2 linked regions of the Shimia isoporae genome follow. The protein of the gene in region 1 interacts with the protein of each later gene in a pairwise test. Links are inferred from orthologs where the notes say so. Each region holds a gene or a part of one and is shown in the gene's direction. Other genes may lie near its edges. The genes, in order: dprA and recA.

Evidence for each region.
Region 2: the proteins of dprA (region 1) and recA interact in binary tests that used the Bacillus subtilis proteins (3 or more experiments, as listed by UniProt). The link is inferred for Shimia isoporae from one-to-one orthologs.

What each region holds. Positions count from the first base shown.
Region 1 is NZ_SMGR01000001.1:963,103-973,180, reverse strand. What follows is about bases 2,905-5,767. They hold dprA (DNA-processing protein DprA), read left to right. Parts: upstream 2,905-3,688; coding sequence 3,689-4,846; downstream 4,847-5,767. Other genes in these bases: topA (type I DNA topoisomerase), read left to right, coding at 4,992-5,767; tldD (metalloprotease TldD), read left to right, coding at 2,905-3,544. Outside these bases: BXY66_RS04780 (cytochrome C oxidase assembly protein), read right to left, coding at 1-59; cyoE (heme o synthase), read right to left, coding at 61-999; coxB (cytochrome c oxidase subunit II), read right to left, coding at 1,091-1,939; more of tldD, read left to right, coding at 2,123-2,904; more of topA, read left to right, coding at 5,768-7,565; BXY66_RS04750 (L,D-transpeptidase), read left to right, coding at 7,744-8,271; BXY66_RS04745 (CoA transferase subunit A), read left to right, coding at 8,368-9,087; BXY66_RS04740 (CoA transferase subunit B), read left to right, coding at 9,090-9,719; BXY66_RS04735 (LuxR C-terminal-related transcriptional regulator), read left to right, coding at 9,823-10,078. UniProt on the Bacillus subtilis protein: Protein that helps load RecA onto ssDNA during transformation. Binds cooperatively to circular ssDNA, is able to bridge different segments of DNA. Favors the loading of RecA onto SsbA- or SsbB-coated ssDNA and formation of RecA-DNA filaments.
Region 2 is NZ_SMGR01000001.1:1,439,981-1,450,046, forward strand. The notes cover bases 2,524-5,374. They hold recA (recombinase RecA), read left to right. Parts: upstream 2,524-3,339; coding sequence 3,340-4,410; downstream 4,411-5,374. Other genes in these bases: BXY66_RS07030 (ATP-binding protein), read left to right, coding at 2,524-2,535; BXY66_RS07035 (sulfotransferase family 2 domain-containing protein), read right to left, coding at 2,532-3,131; BXY66_RS07045 (MOSC domain-containing protein), read left to right, coding at 4,407-4,958; alaS (alanine--tRNA ligase), read left to right, coding at 5,066-5,374. Also shown: BXY66_RS07025 (RsmB/NOP family class I SAM-dependent RNA methyltransferase), read left to right, coding at 1-132; more of BXY66_RS07030, read left to right, coding at 316-2,523; more of alaS, read left to right, coding at 5,375-7,738; BXY66_RS07055 (DUF1330 domain-containing protein), read left to right, coding at 7,742-8,029; BXY66_RS07060 (class II glutamine amidotransferase), read left to right, coding at 8,228-9,007; translational GTPase TypA, read right to left, coding at 9,045-10,066. UniProt on the Bacillus subtilis protein: Multifunctional protein involved in homologous recombination, DNA repair and competence.

The sequences.
Region 1 (10,078 bases):
ACCCCAAGGTTACGGCCAAACCGGCGTTTGTGCAGTTCATGCGGTTCCTTGAAGCTCATGTCACCAGCCTCCCCAACCGTAGGGCGCCAACAGGGCTTCTGCCAAAATCGCGCCGAAATGCAGGAAGAGATACAGCAAAGACAGCGCAAAGAAGGCCTTTTCGCGTTTGTAACCGTCTGCTTCGGCGACCGCTTCGTCGCGGCGCCAGATCGAAACAGCACCCGCCAGGAACAGGCCGTTCAGCACAAGAGCCGTTGTCAAATAGATTGGACCACCGACGCCGGTAAACGCCATTCCAACGGCAATGACCGCCAGCAGAACGGTGTAGACAAGAATGTGGTTGCGGGTCACCCGCCGCCCATGCGTCACATGCAGCATCGGCACTCCAGCGTCTTTGTAGTCCGACTTCATGAACAAACATAGCGCCCAGAAGTGCGGCGGTGTCCACATGAACGTCAGGGTGAACATCAGAACAGACTCAATCGCCACACCACCGGTCACGGCGGCCCAGCCAATCATCGGGGGAAAGGCACCCGCCGCGCCGCCGATCACGATGTTCTGCGGAGTCCAGCGCTTGAGCCACATCGTGTAGATCACGGCGTAGAAGAAGATGGTGAAAGCGAGCAGTCCTGCAGCTACCCAGTTGGTCGCAAGACCTAACATCACTACCGAGAACCCGGAAAGCGCAACGCCAATTGCCAGCGCCTCGTCGCGCTGCACCTTCCCAGCGGGGATAGGACGACCCTGCGTACGCTTCATCAACTGATCGATGTCGCTATCAAACCACATGTTCAGGGCGCCCGATGCGCCACCGCCCACCGCGATAAACAAGATTGCACAAAACGCCTCGAAAGGGTGCAGGCTTCCCGGAGCGGCCAATAGGCCAACGGCAGCTGTGAACACCACCAAGGACATCACGCGAGGCTTTAACAGGGCGAAATAGTCGCCGAAGCTGGCCTCTCCTGTGCTGGCTTGCGTATTGATGCTTGCGTCGCTCATGGTCTTCCTTGTCGCAAAGGCGCGTCAGTTCCAAGCGCCTTCATTCGCCTCCAAAGGGCGGGGACTTCACCCCGCCAGTTGATGCATTTGTTCAGTCGGCTGCGGCCACTTTGACGGCCGGAAGAGTTGCCGGGTTACCCGCATACTCCTCGATCGCGCCTTTCAGCCACTCGTTGTATTTCTCCTCGGAAACAACTTCGACAGTGATCGGCATATAGGCGTGGTCCTTGCCGCACAGCTCAGAGCACTGACCGAAGTAGACACCCTCTTTGTCGGCTTCAAACCAAAGCTGTGCAATGCGGCCGGGCACTGCATCTTGCTTCACGCCGAACGACGGAATGGTCCAGCTGTGGATCACGTCGGCACCGGTAACGTCCATCACGACAGTCTTGCCAAGCGGCACGACAACTTTGGTGTCGGTCGCCAGCAAATATTCGTCGTCGTTGTAGCCATTCGCCGCCAGTTCCTCTTTCGGAAGCAGGAAGCTTTCGAATTCGAACTCGTGGTCTGTGTATTCGTAGCCCCAGTACCACTGATACCCTGTCACTTTGATGTGGATTTCGCCCTCAGGGATTTCTTGCTGGTTGAACAGAACCGGCAAGCTGTTTGCACCGATGAAAAGCAAAATCAGAATCGGGATCACTGTCCATGCGACCTCAAGGGTAGTGTGGTGAGTAAAGCTGGACGGGTTCGGGTTGGAGCGGCGGTTGTAGCGCACGATGCAGTACGCCAGCAGAAGAGTCACAAAAAGCGTGATGATGGAAATTATCCACAGCAGCAGAGTGTCCAAAGATTGAATTTGGCGTGCAAGTTCGGTTGCGGCCGGCTGGAAGCCTGTCGCGTTTGGAACCGGCTTGCCGATGTGTTCAGCCTCCTGCGCGAGCGCCGGAACGGCGGTTACAGCTGCCATAAGGCCCAGGAATGTCGATAGAATTCGCATGTCTCACCCTGATCGGTTGCGGTGTTTCTTTTGTTCAGATTCGCGCGATTCACACCATGTAGGCGGAATCCCGCTGTTGTTTCGCGCCTTGAAACCATATTCTGGCGCCTAGATAAAGATCGAAGCTTGCGGCGAACAGTCGCTTTTTTGATTTAGATCAAAACCCGAGTGAGCACAGACCGAATGACAAACACCCCTTTCCGCCCGTTTGAGACCACCCTGGATGAGGGCGCAGCCCTACGTTTGTTGCGTCAGGCAACGGCAGGCGCCGAAGACGGAGAGCTCTTTCTGGAGCGCCGAAGCTCCGAAGCGCTCGTATTCGATGATGGCCGCCTCAAGACCTCCAGCTTTGACGCAGCGCAAGGATTCGGCCTGCGCGCCGTAAACGGCGAGGTATCCGGTTATGCGCACAGCTCCGATATCTCAGAAGACGCCATCGCACGGGCAGTGGAAACAACACGTCTGGCCGTGGCCGAAGGCGGTGCGGTTTTGGCAGAGGCGCCGCAGCCGACGAACCGGAAACTTTATACAGACGCCGACCCAATCGGCGGTGTCTCATTTCCCGTAAAGATCGAAACGCTGCGCGAGATTGATGCCTTTGCGCGCGATTTGGATACCCGAGTGGTTCAAGTATCTGCGACCTTGGCGGCCTCCCATCAGGAAGTTGTCATTTTACGGCCGGATGGCGCCCGCATCGCTGACGTCCGCCCCATGACACGGGTAAACGTTTCTGTGATCGTGGAACAAAACGGGCGTCGTGAATCCGGTACCGCCGGCGGCGGCGGTCGCATCGGCCTTGATGGTTTGCTTGATCCGGCTGACTGGCAGTCCAAGGCTAAGGAAGCGCTACGCATTGCGTTGGTCAACCTTGACGCTGAACCCGCGCCTGCGGGCCCTATGGAAGTTGTGCTGGGCCCAGGTTGGCCGGGCATTCTCCTGCATGAAGCAGTCGGCCACGGCCTCGAAGGCGACTTCAACCGCAAAGGCACATCCAAGTTCGCCGGCCAAATCGGACAACAGGTGGCATCAAAAGGCGTGACCGTAATTGATGACGGAACCATTCCGGACCGTCGTGGCTCTATTACCGTTGATGACGAAGGGACGCCCTCCGGTAAAACAACCCTGATTGAGGATGGCATTCTCGTTGGTTACATGCAGGACCGCCAAAACGCGCGCCTCATGGGCGTGGCGCCAACAGGCAACGGGCGGCGCGAAAGCTATGCGCACGCTCCAATGCCTCGCATGACAAATACTTACATGAATGGCGGTACGTCTGATCCCGCAGACCTCGTCGCATCCCTGAAGGACGGCATTTATGCTGTTGGGTTTGGTGGTGGTCAGGTCGACATCACCAATGGCAAGTTCGTTTTCTCCTGTACCGAAGCCTATCGGGTTCAAAATGGCCAAATCAGCGCTCCGGTGAAAGGAGCTACTCTCATTGGCGACGGCGCCACCGCGATGATGCAGATCAAGGGCCTTGGCAACGACATGGCTCTCGATCCGGGAATGGGCAACTGCGGCAAGGCCGGCCAGTGGGTTCCTGTGGGTGTAGGTCAACCCACTGTATTAATGGAAGGTTTGACAGTTGGAGGCTCTGCCGCCTAATCCGACTTGGCGAGGCGCAGACTATCTGCGTCGCGCCCTGCCATGGTGAACAAACCGAATACGCATCCTTAAAATCCCGTTAGCGTTTACCGATCGTTAACGAGATTCGCCCTAACGTTGTGCAGCAAGGAGGCGGAGCTAAGGATGACTGAAGATCACAATTCTTCCACTCACCCCCAACTCCCACCCACCACGGAAGATGAGAGATTTTTGCGGCTTCGCCTCTTGCGTTCTCGTCGCGTTGGACCAACGACATTTCACCGCCTTTTGGACGAACACGGTTCTGCCGCAGCTGCGTTGGATGCGCTTCCAGCTGTGGCGCGGGCGGCAGGTGTCGACGATTATGTGCCCTGCCCCCACGAAGTCGCTGCGAAAGAATTAAAAGCAGCCCGCTCTGCCAAAGCGCGCGCAGTGTTCTTTGACGAACCCGACTACCCGTCCCACCTCGCCACCATTTCTGATGCCCCGCCAATGCTTTGGCTGCGCGGGGACCGTACTTTGCTCAAAAAACCGATGATCGCCATTGTGGGCGCCCGCAACGCTTCGGCGCTTGGAAACCGGACGGCGCGCGCGCTCAGCAAAGAACTGGCCGAAAATGGTTTTGTCATAGTGTCCGGTCTTGCACGTGGTATCGACGCCTCCGCCCACCGCGCCGCTCTGAAAACCGGGACAATTGCGGTTTTTGCCGGCGGCATTGACGTCATTTATCCAGCCGAAAACAGCCAGCTGGGCCATGACATCGCGGCCCAAGGCCTCTGTATATCCGAGCATCCCCCGGGGCTCGCCCCCCGCGCCCGACACTTTCCCTCTCGCAACCGGATAGTCTCTGGGCTCGCTCGCGCGGTTGTCGTGGTAGAAGCCGCGGCAAAATCCGGCAGCTTGATCACGGCCCGCACCGCTCTTGATCAGGGGCGTGAGGTTCTTGCTGTTCCAGGACATCCATTCGATGCCCGCGCCTCAGGGTGCAATTTACTGATCCGAGACGGAGCGCCCCTTGTGCGCAATGCAGAAGACGTCATCGAAGCCTTGAGCCTCCAGCAACAGGACACCCCACCTACAGGCGGCAAGAACGACTTAGTGACGGAGGAGGTTAAACCGGCGGCGGCACAGAAACGCAACCTGCGCGAAACCCATGCGCTGCATCTGGAAATTCTCAATCGCCTCGGTCCAACCCCGATCGCCGAGGATCAGTTGATACGCGACATTCAGGCTGATGCTGAAGACATCAGCCCTGCCTTGCTTGAGTTGGAATTAGAAGGCCAGATAACCCGCCAGTCGGGTGGGCTATTGTCCAGAAACTGATGTTTCCGACGCGATGCGAACCGGTGACATCCACTCAAATTTTAGCAATCCAACTACGCGATTTTTCGCAACGCATTGACAATCCCCCCTTTCGCCCCACATTTTTCGCCGCCATATAGCTCGCTCCGAGTCGAGAGGAATTTTCATGCCAGTTGTCGTTGTCGAATCCCCGGCAAAAGCCAAAACAATCAACAAATATTTGGGGTCCGACTACACCGTTCTTGCGTCCTACGGGCATGTCCGCGACTTGCCGGCGAAGAACGGTTCGGTTGATCCGGACTCCGATTTTGACATGCTCTGGGAGGTCGGCACCGACTCCCGAAAACATGTGAAAGCGATTGCCGACGCTCTCAAAGAAGACAACAACCTGATCCTCGCGACCGACCCCGATCGCGAAGGCGAGGCCATCAGCTGGCATCTGGAAGAAGCACTGCGCAAGCGCCGTGCCATCAAGAAAGACACACCTGTATCACGCGTAGTTTTCAACGCGATCACCAAATCCGCCGTGACCGAAGCAATGCAAAATCCGCGGCAGGTGGACCAGCCTCTGGTCGATGCATATCTCGCCCGTCGCGCATTGGATTATCTTGTTGGTTTCAATCTGTCGCCGGTTCTGTGGCGAAAACTTCCCGGCGCGCGCTCTGCCGGTCGCGTACAATCGGTCTGTTTGCGCCTCATCGTTGAACGAGAGATGGAAATCGAGGCCTTCAAGGCGCGCGAGTATTGGTCGGTCAAGGCGCTGCTTTCGACACCGCGCGGCAAGGAGTTCGAGGCCCGCCTTACAGTCTTAGGTGGCGAAAAACTCGACAAGTTCTCGATTGAAAACTCGACCGCTGCCGAACTGGCCGTACAGGCAATCGAAAGCCGCAACCTTTCTGTTGCCCGTGTCGAAGCCAAACCGGCATCGCGTAACCCGTCCGCGCCCTTCATGACATCGACCCTGCAGCAGGAAGCCAGCCGCAAGTTCGGCATGGGCGCGCGCCATTGCATGAACGCAGCCCAGCGCCTCTATGAAGCAGGCTACATTACCTACATGCGAACAGACGGGATCGACATGGCACCCGAAGCGGTGCAGGGCACACGAGACGCCATCAAGGAATTCTACGGCGCCGACTACGTGCCCGAAAAGCCGCGCATATACAAAAACAAGGCCAAGAATGCTCAAGAGGCGCACGAGTGTATCCGTCCAACGGACATGATGCGCAAGCCGGCAGATCTGAAAGTATCCGAAGACGACCAGCGGAAGTTGTACGACTTGATCTGGAAGCGCACGCTTGCCTGTCAGATGGAGGGTGCGCGCCTGGAGCGCACCACTGTCGATATCGCCTCTGACGACAAGCAAGTCGAGTTGCGCGCCACTGGACAGGTTGTTCTATTTGACGGTTTCCTACGGGTCTACGAGGAAGGCCGGGACGATCAGGTGGTCGACAGCGACGATGACAAGCGCCTTCCTCAGATCATGCAGGGCGAAAAAACCGACAAGCGCTCGGTTTCGCCAGAGCAGCATTTCACGCAGCCCCCGCCCCGCTACACAGAAGCGACGCTGGTCAAACGCATGGAAGAGCTCGGCATTGGGCGTCCATCGACTTATGCCTCGGTGATCACCACCATCCAGGACCGCGACTATGTGCGAAAGGAAAAAAACCGCCTTTTCCCTGAAGACAAAGGCCGGATCGTAACCATCTTCCTGCTAAATTTCTTCCGTAAGTACGTCGGCTACGAGTTCACCGCAAATCTGGAAGAAGAACTCGACGACGTCTCCGCTGGTGATCGCAACTATAAAAATGTGCTCGCCCGCTTCTGGAAAGACTTCAACACCGCGATCGCTGAAACCAGCGACCTGCGCATATCCGAAGTGCTTGATATTCTCGACGAAGCGCTCGCGCCACAGCTGTATCCTCCGCGTGAAGATGGCTCTGATCCGCGTGTCTGCCCTAAGTGTGGCAATGGCCAGCTACACCTCAAAACCTCCCGAACTGGTGGCTTTGTGGGCTGCGGCAACTACCCTGAGTGCAACTACACCCGTCCCATTTCCGGCGAAGGGGCCGAAGGCTACGAAAAGGTTCTTGGCGAGGACAATGGAGACGAGATCCACCTGAAATCTGGTCGCTTCGGTCCGTATGTACAGCGTGGGGAAGCAACCCCAGAAAATAAGAAGCCGCCACGCTCTTCCCTGCCCAAACAAGGCAAGGAGTTCCTTCCGGGCTGGGGGCCCAACGAAGTCACGTTGGAACAGGCCGTAACTTTGCTTACCTTGCCTCGAGAAATCGGCCCGCACCCCGACGGCGGCATGATTTCGTCCAACTTGGGACGCTTTGGTCCCTACATCATGCACCAGTTGCCGGATGAGGAAAAACCCGTCTATGCCAATCTCAAGGAAACGCTCGACGTATTTGAAATAGGCATGAACCGCGCGGTGGAAATGATCACCGAGAAGCGCAACAATCCGGGGCGCGGACGACGCGCTGCGGCCAAGGCTCTGCGTGAACTTGGCGATCACCCGGACGGCGGCCCGGTGAACATCATGGACGGGCGTTACGGACCCTATGTGAAATGGGAAAAGGTCAACGCAACGATCCCGAAAGAGGTCGAGGTCAAGGACGTGACCATGGAACAGGCTCTCGAATGGATTTCAGAAAAGGCGGGGAAAAAGAAGGCCACCCGTAAGAAAGCGCCGGCAAAGAAAAAAACCGCCGCAAAGAAAGCCTCTTCCAAATAATCATTGCAGGATGATGGGCGGTTCTCCGCCCATCATCCTCATGACACGCCTTGCTCACGAAAGTTTTAGAAACCGCGGAATTGCGTTTTTTGATGTGTGCCTGCACATCAATCACAAAACAGAGCAGGTCCGCACCATGAACCCTTCCCGAATGCCCCGCCGTGCTTTCCTTTTGGCGATGCCCACGCTTGCACTCACTGCTCGCGCCGGGCTCGCTCAAGAAGAAGTGGAAGCACCGGTGACAGCCGTCCGAAACATCTCAAGCTTCTCGCAACAGAACTGGCGCGATCACTTTGACACTCTGGGCAAGGCCACCATTGTTGCGGACACAACTTCGCGCGCGTTGCATTATTGGAGCGCAGATGGAAGCGATTATCGCGTCTACCCCACCTCTGTTCCGATGACAGAAGACCTCACCAAACGCGGTTATACAAAAATCGTGCGCAAACGCGTGGGTCCGGACTGGACGCCGACGCCCAGCATGGTCGAGCGCAATCCGGAACTGAAGTATATGCCTCCGGGTCCAGACAATCCGCTGGGAACCCACGCCATGTATCTGGAATGGCCAGCCTACCTCATCCATGGCACTCATGACACACGCAAGATCGGTCGTCGCAGCTCTGACGGCTGTATTGGGTTGTACAACCCATCGATCGCAGAACTCTTTGAAATAAGCCCCGTCGGCACTCAAGTGCGCATCATTTGATGCGCCCCGTAGTAATACGCGATACCCCTTCCAAACGTTGACTCCCCGGTGACGCGCCGTCACAACGTCCGCAATTCCGAATAAGGGGAGACATCCATGAAAAAGGTATATGCAAATGCCGCCGATGCGCTCGAGGGCGTTCTGAGCGACGGCATGTTCATTGCCTCAGGCGGCTTCGGCCTCTGCGGCATTCCCGAGCTATTGCTCGACGCCATCAAAGACAGCGGTGTAAAAGACTTAACGTTTGCCTCTAACAATGCGGGCGTTGACGACTTTGGGATCGGCATCCTTTTGCAGACCAAGCAGGTCAAAAAGATGATCAGCTCCTATGTGGGTGAGAACGCGGAGTTCATGCGTCAGTATCTCTCTGGCGAACTCGAGCTTGAGTTCAACCCGCAAGGCACGTTGGCTGAACGCATGCGCGCCGGCGGCGCCGGTATACCCGGCTTCTTCACCAAAACTGGTGTCGGCACCGTGATCGCCGACGGCAAAATGGAGAAGCAATTCCCGACTGGCCCTGACGGCGCGATGGAAGACTACATCATGGAAGAAGGTATCTTTGCCGATCTGGCCATCGTTAAGGCGTGGAAAGCCGACGAAACCGGCAACCTCGTATTCCGCAAGACCGCGCGGAACTTCAACGCACCGGCGGCTACATGCGGCAAAATCTGTATCGCAGAGGTCGAGGAAATTGTGCCCACAGGCTCTTTGGACCCCGACAGTATCCATTTGCCCGGTATCTATGTGCATCGCCTTGTTCAGGGTGAACACGAAAAACGTATCGAACAGCGCACTGTGCGCCAGAAGGAGGCGTAACAATGGCTTGGGATCGCAATCAAATGGCGGCTCGCGCCGCACAGGAACTCCAGGATGGTTGGTATGTGAACCTTGGCATCGGAATCCCGACGCTCGTTTCCAACTACATCCCTGAGGGCGTCGAAGTGACTCTTCAGTCAGAGAACGGCATGCTGGGCATGGGTCCCTTCCCCTACGAAGGAGAGGAAGACCCCGACCTGATCAACGCGGGCAAGCAGACAATTACCGAACTGCCTCAAACCGCCTACTTTGACAGTGCGCAGTCCTTTGCGATGATCCGTGGCGGCAAGATCGCCATGGCCATTCTCGGTGCAATGGAAGTGGCCGAAAACGGCGACCTCGCGAACTGGATGATTCCGGGCAAGCTGGTCAAAGGCATGGGCGGAGCAATGGATCTCGTCGCTGGCGTTGGCCGCGTGGTGGTCGTAATGGATCACGCCAACAAGCACGGCGACTCCAAGGTGCTGAAGGAATGCACCCTTCCCCTTACTGGCAAAGGTGTAGTGGACCGTATCATCACCAACCTCGGCGTCCTTGACGTGGTCGAGGGCGGGCTCGAAATCGTAGAGTGTGCCGAAGGCGTATCCGAGGACGAACTCCGCGCCGCGACTGAGGCGACTATTGTCAATTAAGTCTCGCCAAAGCGAATCCAGAAGCCCGGCCACCGCGCCGGGCTTTTTTGTGACTCACAACAAAACTTCCCCTCTGCGCAATCCTGTGCCAAAAACTGGCCTCATGGACCAAAATACCCTCGCCTTTGAACATGCCCCAGTTGGGCTGATTCTTTTGGAAAACCGTGTTATTCGACGCGCCAATCCACGGTTTGGCGAAATGTTCGGTCTCACGCCTTCCGATTGCGAAGGCCTGCCAATCGCGGAAATCTATGCCTCCGAAGAAGATTTCCAGACCATCGGAGCCAAGGTATATACCGCGATCCGAGAGACCGGCCGCTATTCTGACGAACGTGTCATGAAGCGCGCCGACGGTTCGT
Region 2 (10,066 bases), 480 kb from region 1 along the record:
GAAAACCTCGAACGGCTTTCGACATTTGTCACGCGTTTTCCTGAGTGGAGCATCGTCGAAAACCGTCAATTTCTGATGCGCGAAGGCGGCGATGGGTTTTTTGTTGCCAAACTTCGGCGCAAGTCAGCCTAAGTTCCCCAAAACGAGCACGATCCTCTTGTGTGTTAAGGTGCGTTTAACAATGTCTGACGCATATTAACCATAACAATTGGTATTCTAGGTGCAGACGTGAACATATCTGTTGGGGCAGCAAGCCCAAAAACTCCTGTGGCGAGTGAATTTCGTCAGCGGGCGGTTCCATTCGGAGGAGCCGCTATGGCACTTCTGGGGGCATCCTTGATTTTGGACGACGCCATGTTGCAAATGATTTTGATCGGGACCGCTGTGGTCATCCTTTTGTCGCTGTTGGTTTTACGGTTTCGAACAGCGCGCATCGCCGACGGCTCAGCGGTGGAGATCGATTTGGTCAAGGCCCTGTCGGATAGGGAAAAAACCGAACAAATTCTGACGGATAGTTCCGGCACCATTCTTTTTGTTAATGCCGCGGCGCAGGCGCATTCGAAGGCATCTGATGAGTTTGTCGCAGATTTTGCAAAACGTCGCGCCGTAGACGGCGAAGGCCTTGTTACGCGACTTTTGGACGTTGCTGCAGAGGTTGGGCATGGTCAGGAAACGGTTCCGCAGCGCGATGGGTCGCTTGTTGTCACCGTGTCTCGCATGCCGAGCGGATCGGTTCACTGGGCGTTTGAGATACAACATCAGACAGCCGAGGCTCCGCAGTCCGGAGCGCCGAGACTGCCGATGCTGACGGTTGGCCGCTCCGGAACGATTCTTTTCATGAACCCTGCGGCGCGGACGCTTTTGGGGGAACGAAAGAAAACGCTGGCCGATGTGTTCGGAGACCGATCAGGTTCTCCAAACGAGGCGACTATGGTTATGACAGCTGGTGGCGAGCAACAGTGCCTTGTTGCCGAATTCGAAGCCACGGCGGGGCGTCGGGAAATTTACCTGTTGCCGACGGAAGTTCCGGTCGTGCGTGAAGGGGCGGTTCTGTTTGACGAACTACCTGTCGCGCTTCTCAAGCTTGACCGAGAGGGCAAAGTCCTGATGGCCAATCGCACGGCCAGGGGGCTGTTGGATGATCAGCTGACTGAAGAAACCCTTCTTGACGATCTTCTGGAAGGGCTGGGACGCTCCATCGTTGACTGGCTTGCCGAGGCGGCGTCCGGTCGCGGCGGTCACCATTCAGAGTTTCTCCGCCTGAAAAGCGACAAAAAAGAAGCCTTCGTTCAGGTCAGTTTGAACCGTGTTGTCGAAGGCGACACGAGTTCGCTGATCGCTGTTCTCAGCGATGCAACCGAATTGAAGTCGCTTGAAGCACAGTTTGTGCAAAGCCAAAAGATGCAGGCAATTGGTCAGCTTGCAGGGGGCGTGGCGCATGACTTCAACAACCTTTTGACTGCGATTTCAGGGCATTGCGACTTGTTGTTGCTGCGCCATGATCAAGGTGATCCGGATTTTGCAGACCTGATCCAGATCAATCAGAACGCCAATCGCGCTGCTGCTCTCGTCGGTCAACTTCTGGCCTTCTCGCGGAAGCAAAACCTGCGGCCGGAGATCGTTGACCTTCGCAACTCGCTAGCGGATTTGACTCATCTCCTGAACCGACTTGTCGGCGAAAAGGTTACGCTCAGCCTGAGCAACGACCCGGTTCTTCCCGCTATCCGCGCGGATAAGCGACAGCTTGAACAAGTGCTGATGAACCTTGTGGTCAACGCACGCGATGCAATGCCAAACGGCGGCGAAATCCGTGTGGTTACTGAAGGGCTCGACCTTGTCGAGCCGCTTGAGCGCGACCGCGTAGTGGTTCCGGTTGGGAAATACGTGTCGATCAGTGTCACTGATGAAGGTACAGGTATTGCTCCGGACAAGCTTCAGAAGGTGTTTGAGCCGTTCTTCACAACCAAAAAGACGGGTGAAGGTACAGGGCTGGGCCTGTCGACGGCTTATGGCATCGTGAAGCAAACCGGCGGCTATATCTTTGTTGATAGCGAAGTAGGCGTGGGCACACGGTTCTCTCTGATGTTCCCAGCCTATTTGGGCGATGAGGATGCTGCTCCGGTCGAGCAGGCACCCGCGAAAGCCAAAGAGGCATCGGTTAGCCACAGCGGTGTTGTGATGTTGGTCGAGGACGAGGCGCCGGTGCGGTCCTTTGCGACACGGGCTTTGAAAATGCGCGGCTTTACTGTGCTGGAAGCTGGGTCGGGCGAGGAAGCCATCGAACTTTTGGAAACGGAACGACCCAATGTGGATGTTTTCGTAACAGACGTGATCATGCCTGGTGTCGACGGTCCGACATGGGTGCGTCAGGCGCGTGAAGTCTATCCCGACGTGCCTGTGATCTTCGTTTCCGGCTATGCTGAAGACAGCTTTAGCGATGATCAGGCGCGGATCACCAACTCCAGCTTCCTGCCCAAACCGTTCAGCCTTGGCGACCTTACCGAGGCTGTGCAGTCCAAGATCAAGACGGGTTAACCCAGGCTTTCGTAAAGCTCGAATTCTTCAGCGCATTTGCGCTGAAGTTTTGTGCGCGTGTCTGGCGAAAGCGACAGAGGCATGTCCGGAGAACTGTTGCGGCGTGGCAAATTGATTTTCATTTCGAGCCGCTGTTCCAGGAAACCGATCAGCGCCTCCTGATCTTCGTACCTGAACAAATGGTCAACCTTGACCCCGTTCTTGCGCGGCTCAAGAAACTTGGCCTGACTGCCGACATTGGCAAAGGACGCTTTACGATCACCCTTCATGTACTCTTGTACGAACTCTTCGAAGGACACATTCTCGGTTGAGTTTGGCAAACCACGAAGGTCTTCCCGGCGCCGGTATCTGTACCAGCTTGCAAGCCAGCTGATTGGTTCTCGCATCACCGCCATCGTTTCCATGTCGTCCGTCTTACAGGCGCGCTCAAACATTGGCCGAAAGAATCTGTTGTAGCGGTACAGAGGCGCGTGTTTGAGTTCGGGTGGATGGGAAATCACCATGTCCGCACTCGGGGCCAAAGCCTCTTCTATGGCTGTTGTTCCGGTTTTCGGAACCGAGAGGAAAACCAACTTTTTATTCCAGAAAACAAGCATCTACTGCGCCTCAGACAAAGGGTTATATGGTTTTCTCCTATTTGTGTCTGCTTTGTAAACCACTCGTTAACCATTGATGTAAAAAGCTTGGGTCATCGTTTTTTTGTTGATTTGTTCTCCTTTTGATCTCATAAGAATTGAGAACAAGAGGTGAACGCAGGCAATGATTGCCGCCCGTCCGCGGGTATGGAATAAGGAGCCAAGCACAATGGCAACGGCAGATCTTTTGACAATGAGCAGCAAGAAGAATTCCCCCGACAAACAAAAGGCGCTGGACAGCGCTCTGGCACAGATCGAACGTCAGTTCGGGAAGGGCTCGATCATGAAACTCGGCGCCGATAATCCGGCGCAAGAGATCGAATCCACCTCGACGGGGTCTTTGGGTCTCGATATCGCCCTCGGAATAGGTGGGTTGCCGAAGGGTCGTATCGTTGAGATTTACGGACCGGAAAGTTCGGGTAAAACCACTCTCACCCTGCATTGTATTGCGGAAGAACAGAAGAAGGGTGGTGTTTGCGCGTTTGTTGATGCGGAACACGCTTTGGATCCGCAGTATGCGAAAAAGCTCGGCGTGAATCTGGACGAATTGCTGATTTCGCAGCCGGATACAGGTGAGCAGGCGCTGGAAATCACCGACACGCTTGTGCGTTCCGGTGCCGTGAACATGGTTGTGGTCGACTCGGTTGCTGCGCTGACACCTAAGTCCGAGCTTGAAGGCGACATGGGCGATAGTAACGTGGGTGTTCAGGCCCGTCTGATGAGCCAGGCGATGCGGAAACTGACGGGGTCGATCGCGCGTTCCAACTGCATGGTTATTTTCATCAACCAGATCCGGATGAAGATCGGTGTGATGTTCGGTTCGCCGGAAACCACAACCGGCGGTAATGCGCTTAAGTTCTATAGTTCCGTGCGTTTGGACATCCGGCGTATCGGCTCACTGAAGGACCGCGATGAGGTGGTTGGCAACGCGACCCGTGTCAAAGTGGTCAAGAATAAGGTGGCGCCACCGTTCAAGCAGGTTGAATTCGACATCATGTACGGCGAAGGCATTTCCAAGATGGGCGAATTGCTTGATCTGGGAGTGAAAGCCGGCGTGGTCGAGAAATCCGGTAGCTGGTTCAGCTATGGTGATGAGCGGATCGGGCAGGGGCGTGAAAACGCGAAAACCTTCCTGAAGGAAAACAACCGCATCGCTTATGAGATCGAAGACAAAATCCGCGCCGCGCATGGTCTGGATTTCGACATGCCACCGGGCGACGAGGACCTAGTCGAAGATTGACGCCAACGCTTGAAGACCTGAGTGAGGCCCTGTCTCATATACTGGCCGCTCCCAAAGACGGGGCGGCCATCTCGCATTTATGCCTTCGCCCCAAACGAAACACGCGCAAGTTTGTCGATGAAATCACACTCACCAAGGCAAAGGGTATTCCGGGCGAGCGTTGGCTGACTCAGCCGTGGATCCGGTTGGACAACGGCGATCCACATCCCGGAATCCAAGTTTGCATCATACCCAAACGGTTGCTTGATCTGGTTTGGCGACCGGAAGGAGATGCGCTGCATCCTGGCGATACATTCGCGGCGGACATCGACACGTCGGAGGCAAACATGCCTGAAGGACAACTTTTGTCCGTCGGCTCGGCTGTGATCCGAGTGTCGGAAGTGTTCAACGATGCCTGTGTGAAATGGAAAGCGCGATACGGAAAAGACGTTTTTGACTGGGTGCGCTATCCCGAACACAAAGAATACAGGTTTCGGGGTCTTTTGTGTTCCATTGAACAGGATGGCGTCATCCGAACTGGTGACGTGCTGCGCAAGGTTCCTGTGTAGCGCACATGCTGTGCAAACTGCGCGTTTTTCCAATGCCATGTGGACAGCCCCGCGCTGTGGTTATAAACCCGATCCGACACGCAAAACAAAGCGCAAGAGATCTGCTCATGGCCAGCCTGAACGACATACGTTCGACCTTTTTGAACTACTTCTCCAAACAGGGGCACGAGATTGTGGACTCCAGTCCGCTCGTGCCACGCAACGACCCGACGTTGATGTTCGTTAACTCTGGTATGGTGCAGTTCAAGAACCTCTTCACCGGTGTTGAGACACGCGACTATCAACGCGCGACCTCGGCGCAGAAGTGTGTGCGCGCAGGCGGCAAGCACAACGATCTCGACAATGTCGGCTACACCGCGCGCCACCACACTTTTTTCGAGATGCTCGGCAACTTTTCCTTTGGGGATTATTTCAAGGATGATGCGATCCCGTTTGCGTGGGAGCTGATCACCAAGGAATTCGATATTCCAAAGGACAAGTTGTATACGACGGTTTACCATACCGACGACGAAGCCTTTGAAATCTGGAAGAAAGTCGGCGTTCCGGAAGACAGGATTATTCGCATCGCGACCCATGACAATTTCTGGCAGATGGGTCCCACCGGTCCTTGTGGGCCTTGCACAGAGATTTTCTACGACCACGGTGACCACATCTGGGGTGGCCCTCCTGGTTCTCCCGAAGAAGACGGCGATCGCTTCATCGAAATCTGGAACGTCGTTTTCATGCAAAACGAACAGTTCGAAGACGGGTCGATGAAGGCTCTGGATATGCAGTCGATCGACACCGGTATGGGGCTTGAGCGGATTGGTGCGCTGCTTCAGGGGTCACACGACAACTATGACACCGATCTGTTCAAAGCTTTGATCGAAGCGTCAGCCAACGTTACATCCACCGACCCGTATGGTGATCAGAACGTGCACCACCGCGTAATTGCAGATCACCTGCGGTCTACTTCGTTCCTGATGGCGGACGGCGTCATGCCATCCAATGACGGTCGTGGATATGTACTTCGCCGTATCATGCGCCGCGCGATGCGACATGCTCACCTTCTGGGAGCGAAGGACCCCGTGATGCACCAACTGGTTCCTTCGCTGGTTCAACAAATGGGTCAGGCCTATCCGGAACTGGGACAAGCGCAGTCTCTTATTGAGGAGACGCTCAAGCAGGAAGAGGTCAAATTCAAACAGACTCTCGATCGTGGCTTGAAACTTCTCGATGAGGAACTCGACAGTCTTGACGAGGGCGCACCTTTGCCAGGTGCTTCTGCGTTCAAGCTTTATGACACATATGGTTTCCCACTCGATCTGACGCAGGACGCGCTACGGGAAAAAGGTCGTGAGGTGGACACCGATGGTTTTGACGCTGCGATGGCTGAACAGAAAGCCAAGGCACGCGCCGCTCACGTGGGATCCGGTGATGCTGCGGAAGCGGCTCTTTGGTTTGATATCGCGGAAGACACGGGATCCACTGAATTTCTGGGCTATGACACCGAGACCGCAGAAGGTCAGGTACTGGCTCTGATTCAGGAAGGAGCCTTGGTCGATAGTCTGGAGCAGGGCGCTGAAGGTTGGGTTGTTGTGAACCAGACACCTTTCTACGCGGAAAGCGGTGGTCAGGTTGCAGATCATGGCATTATCTCTCGTCTGGAGAACCGGGGCGATGTCGGGAATGTGTCGGACGTCCAGAAGTTTGCAGACAGCAAATTGTTTGCCCACAAGATCACGATGTCCCATGGAACATTGACCAAAGGCGACGCTGTTGCTCTGGATGTGGATCACGCGCGCCGCAAGGCAATCCGCGCTAACCACTCTGCCACGCACCTATTGCACGAAGCGCTGCGCGATGCGCTTGGCGATCACGTGGCACAGCGTGGCTCGTTGAACGCTGATGACCGTCTGCGGTTTGACTTCAGCCACAACAAGGCGCTGACCGCTGAGGAAATGCTAGCCGTTGCACAGGACGTGAATGCTTATATCCGCCAGAACACGCCGGTTGAGACGCGGATCATGACGCCGGATGACGCGCGTGATCTGGGCGCGCAGGCGCTCTTTGGTGAGAAATACGGCGACGAGGTGCGCGTTGTTTCCATGGGGCAGGCCAACACCGGCAAGGGCCTGCATGGTGACACATATTCCATCGAACTCTGCGGTGGCACACACGTCAAACAGACCGGCGACATCGGTGTGTTTGTGATCCTGTCCGATGGTGCATCGGCTGCTGGCATTCGCCGGATCGAAGCTCTGACCGGTGAAGCCGCGTTCCACCACCTGCACGAGCAGGCCAAGCGCGTGGCCAATATTGCCACCAAGCTGAAAGTCCAGCCGCCACAATTGATCGATCGTGTTCAGGGGCTGATGGATGAACGTAAGGCGCTACAAAATGAGGTTGCGTCGCTTCGTCGGGAACTGGCCATGGCCGGTGGTGCGGGGCAGGGCAGCGGCCCTGAAGCGAAAGAGATCAATGGTGTAAAGTTCTTTGCGCAGGTTCTGTCTGGTGTGTCCGGCAAAGATCTCCCTCCGCTTATGGACGAGCATAAGACCCGTTTGGGCAGCGGTGCGGTTCTTCTGATTGCCGACACGGGCGACAAAGTTGCTGTGGCCGCAGGGGTTACTGATGACCTGAAGGACAATCATTCCGCGGTTGATCTTGTGCGGGCCGCCGTCCAGGCGCTTGGTGGCAAGGGCGGTGGTGGCCGTCCGGACATGGCGCAAGGCGGCGCAAAAGACGCAAGCAATGCAGACGCGGCTATTGCCGCAGCTGAAGCTGTTTTGGGAGGATAAATTATGGGTGCACTTTGGATCGCACATGTGACAGTGACGGACTCAGACGCATACGCGAAATATGCGGAACTGGCGGGTCCGGCCATTGCCAAACACGGTGGCGAATTTATCGCGCGTGGCGGACGTTTCGTTCAACTGGAAGGCAAGGAGCGCCCACGCAACGTTGTCGCCAAGTTTCCGGACGTCGATACAGCCGTGGCCTGTTACAACAGTCCCGAGTATCAAGAAGCTTTGAATCACGCACGCGACGCGAGTGAGCGGGAACTGATGGTGGTTGAAACCAGCGAGTGACTTGGTTACTCCGAAATCAGAATGAAGTTCTGCAAGCGCGAGCCGGTTCGGAAATCGGTTCGCGTTTTTCGTTCGATCTCGGTCTTTCTTCCCGCGGTGAATTGAGTTACACGTCCGCAAAATCACCACTTGCTGTGAGCCAGAGTCTGAGCCAGCCAGCGCAAGTGCGGGAAACGCACGCGAACGGAGATTGAGCATATGTGTCGTTGGGCTGCTTACATCGGAGCACCGGTGTATATCGAGGACGTTGTTATCCGTCCGGATCACTCACTAATCCATCAAAGTATCCAGGCAACTGAATGCAAGACCCAAACCAATGGCGATGGTGTTGGGCTTGCCTGGTACGGTGACCGGCCGGAACCGGGTTTGTATCGCGACATACTGCCTGCGTGGTCGGATCCTAACCTGAAGTCCCTGACGGCGCAGGTGAAGTCCGGCCTATTTTTGGCCCATGTGCGCGCGTCGACAGGAACCGCAACCAGCCGGAACAACTGCCATCCGTTCGCTGTCGGCAAATGGTCGTTCATGCACAACGGGCAAATTGGTGGCTTTGAAAGTTTCCGGCGGCATGCTGACATGATGATCCCCGACGCATTGTACGGTGAGCGAAAGGGAGCAACTGACAGTGAAGTTCTGTTCTTGTTAGGGCTGACTGAAGGTCTGGATGACAATCCGAAGGAAGCGATGGAAATTGCAGTCGGCATTTTGCAACGAATGAGCCGCGAACGGGGAACGACGCCTCACATGCGTTTGGCGGCTGCGTTTTCCGACGGAAAGACGCTATATGCCGTACGCTACGCTTCCGACAAAAGGGCTCCGACAGTTTACCATCGCAAAAGCGAAAGCCGGTCCGGGCGTGCTGTGGTGAGCGAACCATTGGTACAGGCTGAAGAGGGATGGGAAGAGGTCCCGCCGGGTTCTTTCTGTACCTTTCACGGCGACGAGGTATCAATCGAACCCTTCAAGCCGCTACTCTAATGAAAAAGGCCGGAGCTGATGCTCCGGCCTTTTGAGTTTATTGGGCAGCTTTGGACATCCGCTTGCGTTCGTGCGGATCCAGATAACGCTTGCGAAGGCGTACGCTGTTTGGGGTGACCTCTACCAGCTCATCGTCATTGATGTAGGCAATGGCTTCTTCCAGAGAGAGCGTCATTGGCGTGGTCAGGCGCACGGCTTCGTCTGAGCCGGATGCGCGCACATTGGTGAGTTTTTTGCCCTTGAGCGGGTTCACTTCCAGATCGTTGTCACGGCTGTGCTCACCGATGATCATGCCGGTGTAGACGTCAGCCTGGGCACCGATCATCATTTTACCGCGGTCTTCAAGGTTCCACAGGGCGTAGGCGACGGACTGTCCGTTCTCCATCGAGATCAGCACACCGGCGCGACGGCCGGGGATGGAGCCCTTGTATGGTGTCCAGCCGTGGAAGACGCGGTTAAGAACACCGGTTCCGCGCGTGTCAGTCAGGAATTCGCCATGATAGCCGATCAGGCCACGCGAGGGGACATGTGCGATGATACGGGTTTTGCCAGCACCTGCAGGACGCATTTCAACCAGTTCGCCTTTGCGCGAACCGGTCAGTTTTTCAATAACAGCGCCGGAATACTCGTCATCCACGTCGATGGTCGCTTCTTCGACGGGCTCCATTTTCTGTCCGTCTTCTTCACGCATGATCACCTGAGGGCGGGAGATCGAAAGCTCAAAACCTTCGCGGCGCATGTTTTCGATCAAAACACCCATCTGCAATTCGCCGCGACCGGAAACTTCAAAGGCCTCACCGCCGGGGGTGTCGGCAATCTTGATGGCAACGTTGGATTCAGCTTCTTTGTAAAGACGGTCACGGATGACACGAGACTGCACCTTTTTGCCGTCGCGACCGGCCAGTGGGCTGTCGTTGATCCCAAAAGTTACAGTAATGGTGGGTGGGTCGATCGGTTGAGCCTCAAGTGGCTCATCAACCGCCAAGGCACAGATCGTATCGGCCACAGTGGCTTTGGCCATTCCGGCGATGGACACGATATCGCCAGCTTGTGCTTCGT